Regions from separate parts of the Pseudoalteromonas sp. 2CM37A genome, predicted to be linked through region 1. Evidence: predicted binding sites of a transcription regulator. Region 1 holds the regulator's gene; each other region holds the start of a gene.

Region 1 (3,284 bases):
TAAGTACATGCTGCCAATATCTTTATGGTTTGTTGTGTATAACCAACGTTTAAAACCTTTGGCTGGGTGATGGCCGTGGTGAGCGTTATTGGCGTTAGGTTGTTCTACTATGCTACTCATTAGTTCGCCTCCGCATCAAGTGCTGCCTGAATTTCACTAGGTTGGATGACATCACCCGTTTCATTACCCCACGCATTACGTTTATAGGTAATTACCGCTGCAAGTTGTTTAATTGAGAGCTGCTTTGCAAATGCCTGCATTGCAGTTCCTGGGCGACCATGAATCACTACATCAATGTGATCTTTTATATCACCCAAAACAATGGGGCTGCCTTTTAACGCAGGAAATACACCCGGTAAACCCATACCTGTAGGCTGATGACACGCAGCGCAACTTGCCATATACACTTGCTCACCTAGTGTCATTAGCTCTTCTTTAGGAATTGTTGTCTCAAGCAATGCTGCATCAGCAAGTGCGGCTTTTTGCTTAGCTTGCTTAGCATCTGCAAGCCATGCGTTAAAGTCCTCTTGCGATTTAGCTTCAACCACCACGGGCATAAAACCATGATCTTTACCGCACAGCTCTGCACACTGTCCTCGGTAAATACCTTCTTCGTTAATGTTGGTCCACGTTTCGTTGATAAACCCCGGGTTGGCATCTTTTTTAACGGCAAAATCGGGTACCCACCAAGAGTGAATAACATCATCAGAGGTCATTAAAAAACGCACCTTTTGATTAATTGGCAGTACTAAAGGTTTATCAACCTCAAGTAAGTAATTGGGGTTTTTATTAGCAAGGTTGGCTATTTCGTCTTGAGGGGTAGATAAAATAGAGTAAAACTCTACGTCTTCGCCCATGTATTCATAATGCCATTTCCACTGTGACCCTGTAATTTTAATGGTTAAGTCGGCCTTACTGGCATCTTCCATCGCAATGAGGGTTTTAGTGGCAGGGATTGCCATGGCAATTAAAATAACAAACGGAATGGCAGTCCAAAGAATTTCTACTTTGGTACTTTCATGAAATTGGGCAGGAACTGCCCCTTTAGATTTACGGTGATGAATCAGTGCCCAAAACATTATTGCGAACACTATCACCCCAATCACACAACATATTAAAAATATGGTCATGTGTAGCTGATATACATTATTACTTATATCGGTTACGCCCTTGCGCATATTGTATTGGCTATTAGCCAGCACTTGCTGCGGGAACATAATCAACACAAGCCACAAGGTAGAGGTCAGTTTACCCATGTGACGGCTCCTTTGATGCTATTGCGAATGCAAAGCGAAGAGGCATACGGCTTAAACGCCAATTCGTTATTTTTATTTTTTAACCAATCTTATTTTTGATCGGTATCGCTAGGACAACAAAAGGTTTGTGTATATTGTGTGTTCTCATAACTAAAAAGCTGTGAGTTATTGTTAGTCCAGCACATTAATGATTAGCTAAAAAACGTACAACAAGCAAGTTTTAGTATAAAAAACAATCAAGTGATATTTTAAATTTGACTAAATGACGGCGTATTAAATTGTTATTTAACAGCCAAGACACGAGCAAAATTAAGGGATGTAACACGCTTAGGAAGATAAAAGTATGAGTGAAAAAAAGTTTACAGCCTAAATAATTTTAGGGCGCTTTGAGATGGTGGAAGGTTTGTTTTTAAAACAAAAATGCACACTAAAAAGTGCGCATTTATAGATATTAGTTAAAAATTACATCCAGTCGGCATTTCTTATTACGCCAACGGCTAACCCTTCAATATTAAACGACTCGTTTTCAAGGTCTACTTCAATTGGCGTAAACTCTTCGTTTTCGGCGTGTAATAATACTTTTCGGCCTGCTTTTTCTAGGCGTTTTACGGTTACGTCTTCATCTACTCGTGCAACCACAACTTGGCCGTTTTCAGCTGTTTGAGTACGGTGTACGGCAAGTAAGTCGCCATCCATAATACCTATATCTTTCATACTCATACCGTTAACACGCAATAAAAAGTCGGCGGCTGGTTTAAACATAAGTGGGTCTATTTTACAGTGACTCTCAACATGTTCTTGCGCCAAAATAGGCGAACCCGCTGCAACTCTACCTATTAATGGTAGACCTAGTTGCTCAGGCTCTTCTTCTTCAACCAATTGAATACCACGGCTTGCGCCTGGTTTCATTTTAATAACACCTTTTTTGGCAAGCGCTTTTAAGTGCTCTTCTGCGGCATTGGCACTTTTAAAACCGAGTGTTTGCGCAATTTCGGCACGTGTAGGAGGCATACCAGTGTCTTTAATAAAAACTTTTATTAGTTCGAGTATTTGAGCTTGGCGTTTAGTTAATGGTCGCATACAACTGGCTTTCCATACAGTACATTTAACTGTGAGTATATACAGTTAAATAAAAATCGCAAATTTAAATTGTGCTTTAAAATAGCTAAATACACCGCACCTGGATAAATTTTAGGTAATTGCAGACGTTCAGTATTTAAAATGCTATAAATTTGCTTTCAATATAAAGGAGTAATTATGAGTATTTGGCATCAACCCATCACATTAGAGCTTTGCAAACAGTTAGATGAGGGAATAAACTGCCAAGGCACGCTAATGAAAACCATGGGCATAGAAATAACTGAAATAGGAGATGATTACCTGGTGGCTACCATGCCTGCTATTCCTGAGCATCATAATCCTATTGGTATGGTACATGGTGGCGCAAATGTGGTACTTGCCGAAACCGTAGCAAGCTACGCCGCTAACTTTGTAGTGGACTTTACAAAATTTTATTGTGTTGGACAGGAAATTAGCGCCAGCCACTTAAAGGCCTCTCGAAATGGCACTTTAACCGCCGTCACTCGTGCATTTCATATTGGTAAGCGCAGTTCTGTATGGGAAATAAAAATAACCAATAGCCGCGGCGAGCTTTGCTGCGTATCAAAAATGACCGCAGCGGTTGTCGAGCGCAAATAATTAACTATGGCTACTTTTCGATAGGGTAAATCGTTATTTCCATCCCAGCGCCAATGGCAGATATACGTAGCAGTGTATCTGCATGTAGAGCTTGGTTAAAACACTTAGGTGACGTGCCCGACTCAAAGCCTATATCAAACGTTCTGCGCGAACAGCTTAGCCACTGCTTAAGCGCATTACGTGAACACGACTCTATTAATTCACATAAGTGGTTGATTGCTTTGTCTGGCGTGGTTATATCACCTGAGGCTTCAATACGCGCCAATTGACGATATTCGTCTTTGTCATAATGCAAAACCATCGCGTTTTTCTTTAAGTCTGCCACTAGGG
Region 2 (3,284 bases), on a different contig from region 1:
TTTCTAGCATTACTACTAGCTTATTTAAGTTGGCTGACATATCGTTTCCACTTGAGCTTTTAAATTACGCTTATGATACAGGCAAATAATAAAAAGTGCATTTTTGATCTATTATAAACAGCACATAAAAACAGGGCAGGAAATAATGATGAGTAAAGTGTTACTGCATACCTTGGCGACTATTGTAATGGCTGCTTTTTTAGTAGCGAATGCGCAAGCAAGTACAGAAGGAATTGCTACAGCCCCCGAGCAAGTATCACCATTATTACCGGGCTTAAGCGTGCCTAATATAACGCTCAAAGATCAACATGGTAATAATGTAGAGTTACAAAAGCGCTTTGCTGAAAAAACAACGGTGCTTATTATTTACCGCGGAGGTTGGTGTCCTTATTGCTCAAAACAACTGGCTAATATACAAAAAATTGAGCAGCAACTCGCTAATTTAAACGCGCAAATTATTGCAGTATCGCCAGATAGTCCAGAAAAACTAGCCCAAAGTAAAATAAGCTCGCCAAATTATTTACTGCTTTCAGATGATAGCCTAACCCTAGCAAAAGCCTTAGGTTTAGCTTATTTTTTAGATGATAAAACAGCCGCTATCTATCGCAATAAGCGCGGTGTTAACTTTGTTGATGCCCAAGGCAAGGTAAACGTCGCTTTACCTGTACCGGCTGTATTTGTAATTGATAAAAGCGGCGTTGTGTATTTTCAGTACGCAAACCCTAATTACAAAGTACGTTTAACAGAGGAGCTATTATTAGCTGGCGTTAAATCAATAGAAAATCAATAATCTGTAGATATATACCAATCGACTTAAATATTTAATCACTCTAGGGTGCTAAATAGAGCGCTATAAATGCCTAATAACTTTACACAATTGATATTACAAAAAAGGCCAACTAGGTTGGCCTTTTAAACATTTAACGCGAGCCACTAAACTCAGCCCACGACTCTATTAAATCTATAAAATCTTCAAAGCCACAACCACTCACTAGGCCATTTTCTTCAAGCATTAAGTCATCATCTTGATAGGCGACTAAATCTTCGCTGTCTTGGTGTAGAGCATGGGCTTCAAATAAGGCTTCGTCTTTAGAGAGTATTAAGTCTATCTCTTGGCCTTTTAACGTTATTGGCTCGTAACTTGTTTTTACCGAGCTAATAAGTGCTTGTACCATCGCGACTTTTTCTTTGCCAATTTCTTCGTTTAACCAGCGGCCAATTAGGGCATGCTCGCTGCTTATTTTAATGCGCAGCCCACTAATAGGGTCACGTATAAATTGATATTCCATAATTTTTACTTTTAAAACGCTAATGCACTAATTATACCCATAAATAGCCTTAAACACCGACCCTAAAACGCAAAATAGCGCCAATGGGCGCTATTAAATAGGTGACATAAAAGCTAACTTCGCGATCTAAAACGTGCAGCATCTATAATCGACCATAAATAAATAATAGGCACGAGTACGAAGCCTACTAATACATAAATAAGTGCGTAACTAATTATAATAGCTAGCGCAAAAAAGATAGCGGCTAAAATTCGCCCTTGTACCAATTGCCCTAAACCAGGAAAAAATATATTACACAACGCTGCAATAACATTACCGCCAGAACCTTGATCAGCCATACTCACCTCTGTAGTTAATTAATTTTAAGTTTTAGTTATTTACTTACTATCACACTTTATGCCAATTTATTAAAGCTTAAAAATCAAATAGTTAAATTACTACTAAATAACTGCTTTAGTATTTTTTACTAAATATAGGTCAATTTGATTATTTTTATTATTAATTATCGTTACTTAAGAGTACAAAAAAGCGACTAAGCGATTAGTTTTACAAGTATTTTTAGAATAGCTGTTCATAAAAACAGTATTTTATTTAGCCTAACAAAAACACCTGTTATACTGCCCTCATTATTGATTGAAAAGGCGTAACGATGGACGTTTCTGAATTACTCGATGGCTTAAATGACAAACAACGCGATGCCGTTGCAGCCCCACTACAAAACATGCTGGTATTAGCAGGTGCTGGTTCGGGTAAAACACGTGTTTTAGTTCATCGTATCGCGTGGTTAATGCAGGTTGAGCAAGCATCAGCCTATAGTATTTTTGCAGTTACTTTTACCAATAAAGCCGCTAAAGAAATGCGCACCCGTGTTGAAGAAACCTTAAAAGCCCCTGTCGGTGGTATGTGGATTGGTACTTTCCATGGTTTATCACACCGTATTTTGCGCGCTCATCACCGTGAAGCAAACCTGCCAGAAGCCTTTCAAATTTTAGACTCTGACGATCAACTAAGAATGATCAAGCGCTTATTAAAATCAATGAATATTGATGACAAAAAGTGGCCCGCCAAACAATTTGGCTGGTACATCAGTGCTAAAAAAGATGAAGCCCTGCGCCCTAAAGATATTCAAGCCTACGATATAAACGAGCAAATGATGCTACGTGTATATGCCGCCTATCAAGAGGCGTGTGACCGTGCAGGTTTAGTCGATTTTGCCGAAATACTGCTACGTAGCTACGAAGTACTTAAAAATAACCCTACGCTACTTCGCCATTACCAGCAGCGCTTTGCCCACATGCTGGTAGACGAGTTCCAAGATACCAATACCATTCAATACGCATGGTTAAAGCTACTTGCTGGTGATACACAAAGCATTATGATTGTAGGCGACGATGACCAAAGTATTTACGGTTGGCGCGGCGCTAAAATAGAAAACATTAAACGCTTTTTAACTGATTTTAACGCCGAGACTATTCGTCTTGAGCAAAACTACCGCTCAACCGCAACCATCCTAAAAGCATCTAATGCGCTAATTAAAAACAATTCAGAGCGCATGGGTAAAAGCCTTTGGACCGATGGTAACGAAGGCGAGCCTATATCAATTTATGCCGCCTTTAACGAGCTAGACGAAGCCCGCTTTGTAAGCAGCAAGCTACGCAGCTGGTTAAATGCTGGTAATGCGTTGCAAGACGCCGCTATTTTATACCGTAGTAACGCGCAATCTCGTGTACTCGAGGAAGCCATGCTTCAAGAAGGCTTAAAATACCGTATTTACGGTGGTATGCGATTCTTCGAACGTCAAGAAATTAAAGATGCGCTATCGTACTTACGATTGGTAGGAAACCGCCAAGATGACGCCGCATTTGAGCGTGTAATTAACACCCCTGCGCGCGGTATTGGCGATAAAACACTTAGCCATATACGCGACTGTGCGCGTGCTGAGTCTCTGCCTCTTTGGTACGCAGCTAAAGCAATTGTTGAACAACAACATTTATC
Region 3 (3,284 bases), on a different contig from region 1:
CAAGTTGCATGAAGGTAGGTAAAATAGACGGTGGCATTGACATTACGCCGTGGTACTCAACTAAGTCGAGGCTTAACGCAATGCCCGTTACTAGCAAAATGCTAATAAGTACGCCGCTTTTTATATCACGATAAAGCAAAGCAGCAATGACAAAAAAGCTTAAAATAGCTAATAAAGGACCTGCCGAAGTAATATCGCCAAGCTGTACTAATGTAGCTGGGCTTGAAACAATAATGCCTGCATTTTTAAGCGCAATTAACGCTAAAAACGCACCAATACCAGTGGCAATAGCCTGCTTTAAAACCAGAGGGATAGCATTAATTATCCACTCTCTGACCTTAAACAAACTTAATATTAAAAATATACAACCAGACATAAATACCGCACCTAATGCAGCTTGCCAGCTATAACCCATGCCCAGTACAACACCGTAAGTAAAAAATGCGTTTAAACCCATGCCCGGCGCAAGTGCTAAAGGGTAATTAGCCCACAATCCCATAATAAAACAGCCAATAGCAGCCGCAATACAGGTAGCAACAAATGCAGCACCTTGATCCATGCCTGCTTCCGCAAGCATTGCAGGGTTTACAAATACAATGTAAACCATAGTAATGAAAGTAGTGATTCCAGCAATGCTTTCGCGTCGCACATTGGAGTTATTTTCGCGGAGTTTAAATAGAGCTTCGAGCATAATAGACTTGTGATAGTAAAAAGTGACGTGATTTTACCATAAAATTAAGTATAAACAGGACATTTTACCTTGCGATATACTAAACTGTTGACGTAGAAACTATAAAAAAGAAAATATATGAATAAGACTCAGCCTAGCGGACAAGACTTAGAGCAGCAATTAAACAATATTTTAAATTTTGTAACACAGCCTACAAACCACAGCGCTGAAAACAATAGTGATGTAAGTGAGCAAACAACACTTAACAAAGCACTGTATTATTTAAAGCATAACCAGGCACCGTTGGCAGCTAAGTGGATGCGCCTTGCCGCAATGGCCGGAAATCATCGCGCCCAGTTTTATTTAGGGTTATTTTTTGTCAAAGGCCAAGGCGTACCAAAAAGCGTATTTCACGCAGCAGCATGGCTGAGTTTAGCCAGCAGCCAAGGCTATGAACCGGCAACCGTTGCTTTAAATGATTTAAGAAAATATATCGACACCAAACGTCTTAAAGACGCTCAGTGCTATGCAGCCAGTTTGTATGAGCAAATCCACCAAATTCAGTTTGCCCACTTAATCCCAAAAAATAACTAACTACTGTATAGCTAACAGCTAAGCACTGTAAAACACACTAAAATAACTGTATAGCCATCCCTTAAGTACTGTATAACACTGCTACACTTTATACAGTACTGCAAACACCCTCAGCTTTCACTTGCACAGCACAAACTGTAACCAACTGTTTTTAAAGTATTATTTTTATTGTTTATTTTTTAAAACCATTAACTGTATAAAAAATAACAAAAAACGCTTGCACACAACAACTGTATAAACTACTGTATACATGTACTGTATATAAACCCAGTGAGTGAGACCTATGCTACAGCCAATTACCGTAAGAACCGTTAAAAGCTACCAACAACATGATGAAAGTGAGTCGGTAAACTTAATTAAAGTAGAAGATGAAATTTCTGCTACGTTTGAGATGCTAAAAGTGTTGCACCAATACAATAGCTCTAACGCGTGGACCTTACTGATTGCGCCCGACCATGTGCCTAGTAAAGCCTTGCTAGATAGCTGCTCTATAGATACCAGCAAACTGCTTGTAATAAGACAAAAGCATTTAGTAAATTTAGAGTATGTACTTAATTCAGCACTTCATAATGGGAACTTTGCAGCCATTATTACGTGGACAGATATAGTAAGTGAGCAGCAGCTTGTTAATTTATCGCTTAATTTAAACAAAAGAAGCGCTAAGCTATTTTGCTTTACTAAAAAAACCAGCACTACAGCAATATCACTTACTCAATAAGCTTGGTAAAATGCATTTTTAATTTATGTTAATTAGTATTTTATGAGTGTAACTAGTACTAGCGCTTGCTTATGCAACAGTCAGCTTAATTATGGGGACTGTTGCCAGCCTTATCATCTTGATATAAAAACCCCAGCAACACCTGAGCAACTAATGCGTTCGCGCTTTAGTGCTTATGCATTAAAAAATGCATCTTATGTATTTAAAACTTACGCCAAAGAAAAACAAGCACAAAACCCAGTAAATGAAATTGCTGACTTTGCCAATAGCTGCCGCTTTGTAAAATTAGTTGTGCGCGATACGCAGCAAAGTGATGAGCGAGGTTATGTTGCCTTTAACGCGTATTATTTTTACCAAAACTTATATTGTGAGTTAGATGAGAAATCAGACTTTATAAAAGAGGACGGTGAATGGCGTTATTTAGAGGGTATTATTAATCCGGCCGCCGATATAAAAGTTGACAGAAACGACCCCTGCCCATGTGCAAGCGGTAAAAAATATAAAAAGTGTCACAGTGTATAAAATAAGCTAAACACTTAGCATAAAATAGCTTTTTATTTAAGCGCTACTCTATACCACTAAACACGTTAATAACTGCCATAAACAAAAATGGACCATCTAGGTCCATTTTCTACAATATTGCTATTGGTTATTCATCATCATCTAGATCGAACGATTCACGCTGCGCAGGTCTAGCTAAAATCTCAACATAGAATGAAGTAAGCGCCTGCTTTTCGATTTCGCTGATCTTGTTGTTAATTTCAGCTACGTGAACAACTTCGGCATCATCGGCACTTGTGCCAAACTTACAGTCAAACGCCCAGTAATCAGCTTCAACAGGTAGCGTTTTATTGCGCTCTCTTTTCAAATATTTTTTCACTTCATGCTTTGCAGCATCAACCATACGAGGGTATTTGATTTTCTCATGATTTAGCGTGAATGTTTTCTTCATTACGTTCCTAATTACCTTGATTTAATGATAATGGCACTCAAGTCATACCATTTGCAGCCATTATAGCAATTGCATTTAATTTGTGGATGCTTTTTTTAAACAAAAAAAGAATTGTTCTATTTTATTGCATAACCGATTATTAAATATAAGGTGTTTTAGGCTTTTAAAACGCACAAGTGTTAAATTATTTTTATGCGTTAGCAACAAGCAATGGCTTATGTATAGCCTCATTAGTTAAATCGTCATAAAATGCTGCGGCGTCCATTTGTGGACTTGCAAGCGCGGTGTGCGTGTCATTTAAGCGCCTGCGTACTGATAGTTCACAATTATCGATTACTGTTAAAGGGATA

Evidence for each region. The regulator LexA, encoded in region 1, represses DNA repair genes until DNA is damaged. The targets are predictions, from matches to a motif close to TACTGTATNNNNATACAGTA.
Region 2: a site for LexA is predicted at 1,855-1,874, ahead of uvrD (DNA helicase II). Genes of this name have one in related genera too.
Region 3: a site for LexA is predicted at 1,505-1,524, ahead of MTF68_RS03750 (SulA-like leucine-rich domain-containing protein). Genes of this name have one in related genera too.

What each region holds. Positions count from the first base shown of each region.
Region 1 covers NZ_JALNTJ010000010.1:77,453-80,736, forward strand. Annotated here, with positions in the region: gene ctaD (cytochrome c oxidase subunit I) at 1-120, opposite strand, end outside; gene coxB (cytochrome c oxidase subunit II) at 120-1,256, opposite strand; gene lexA (transcriptional repressor LexA) at 1,719-2,336, opposite strand; gene MTF68_RS17180 (hotdog fold thioesterase) at 2,514-2,954, shown strand; gene MTF68_RS17185 (hypothetical protein) at 2,965-3,284, opposite strand, start outside.
Region 2 covers NZ_JALNTJ010000007.1:135,791-139,074, forward strand. Annotated here, with positions in the region: gene MTF68_RS15655 (dUTP diphosphatase) at 1-40, opposite strand, end outside; gene MTF68_RS15660 (peroxiredoxin-like family protein) at 146-790, shown strand; gene MTF68_RS15665 (YacL family protein) at 921-1,289, opposite strand; gene MTF68_RS15670 (hypothetical protein) at 1,403-1,627, opposite strand; gene uvrD (DNA helicase II) at 1,939-3,284, shown strand, end outside.
Region 3 covers NZ_JALNTJ010000001.1:847,631-850,914, forward strand. Annotated here, with positions in the region: gene MTF68_RS03740 (NCS2 family permease) at 1-691, opposite strand, end outside; gene MTF68_RS03745 (sel1 repeat family protein) at 809-1,264, shown strand; gene MTF68_RS03750 (SulA-like leucine-rich domain-containing protein) at 1,548-1,982, shown strand; gene MTF68_RS03755 (YchJ family metal-binding protein) at 2,025-2,504, shown strand; gene MTF68_RS03760 (DUF6172 family protein) at 2,632-2,934, opposite strand; gene MTF68_RS03765 (VC2046/SO_2500 family protein) at 3,125-3,284, opposite strand, start outside.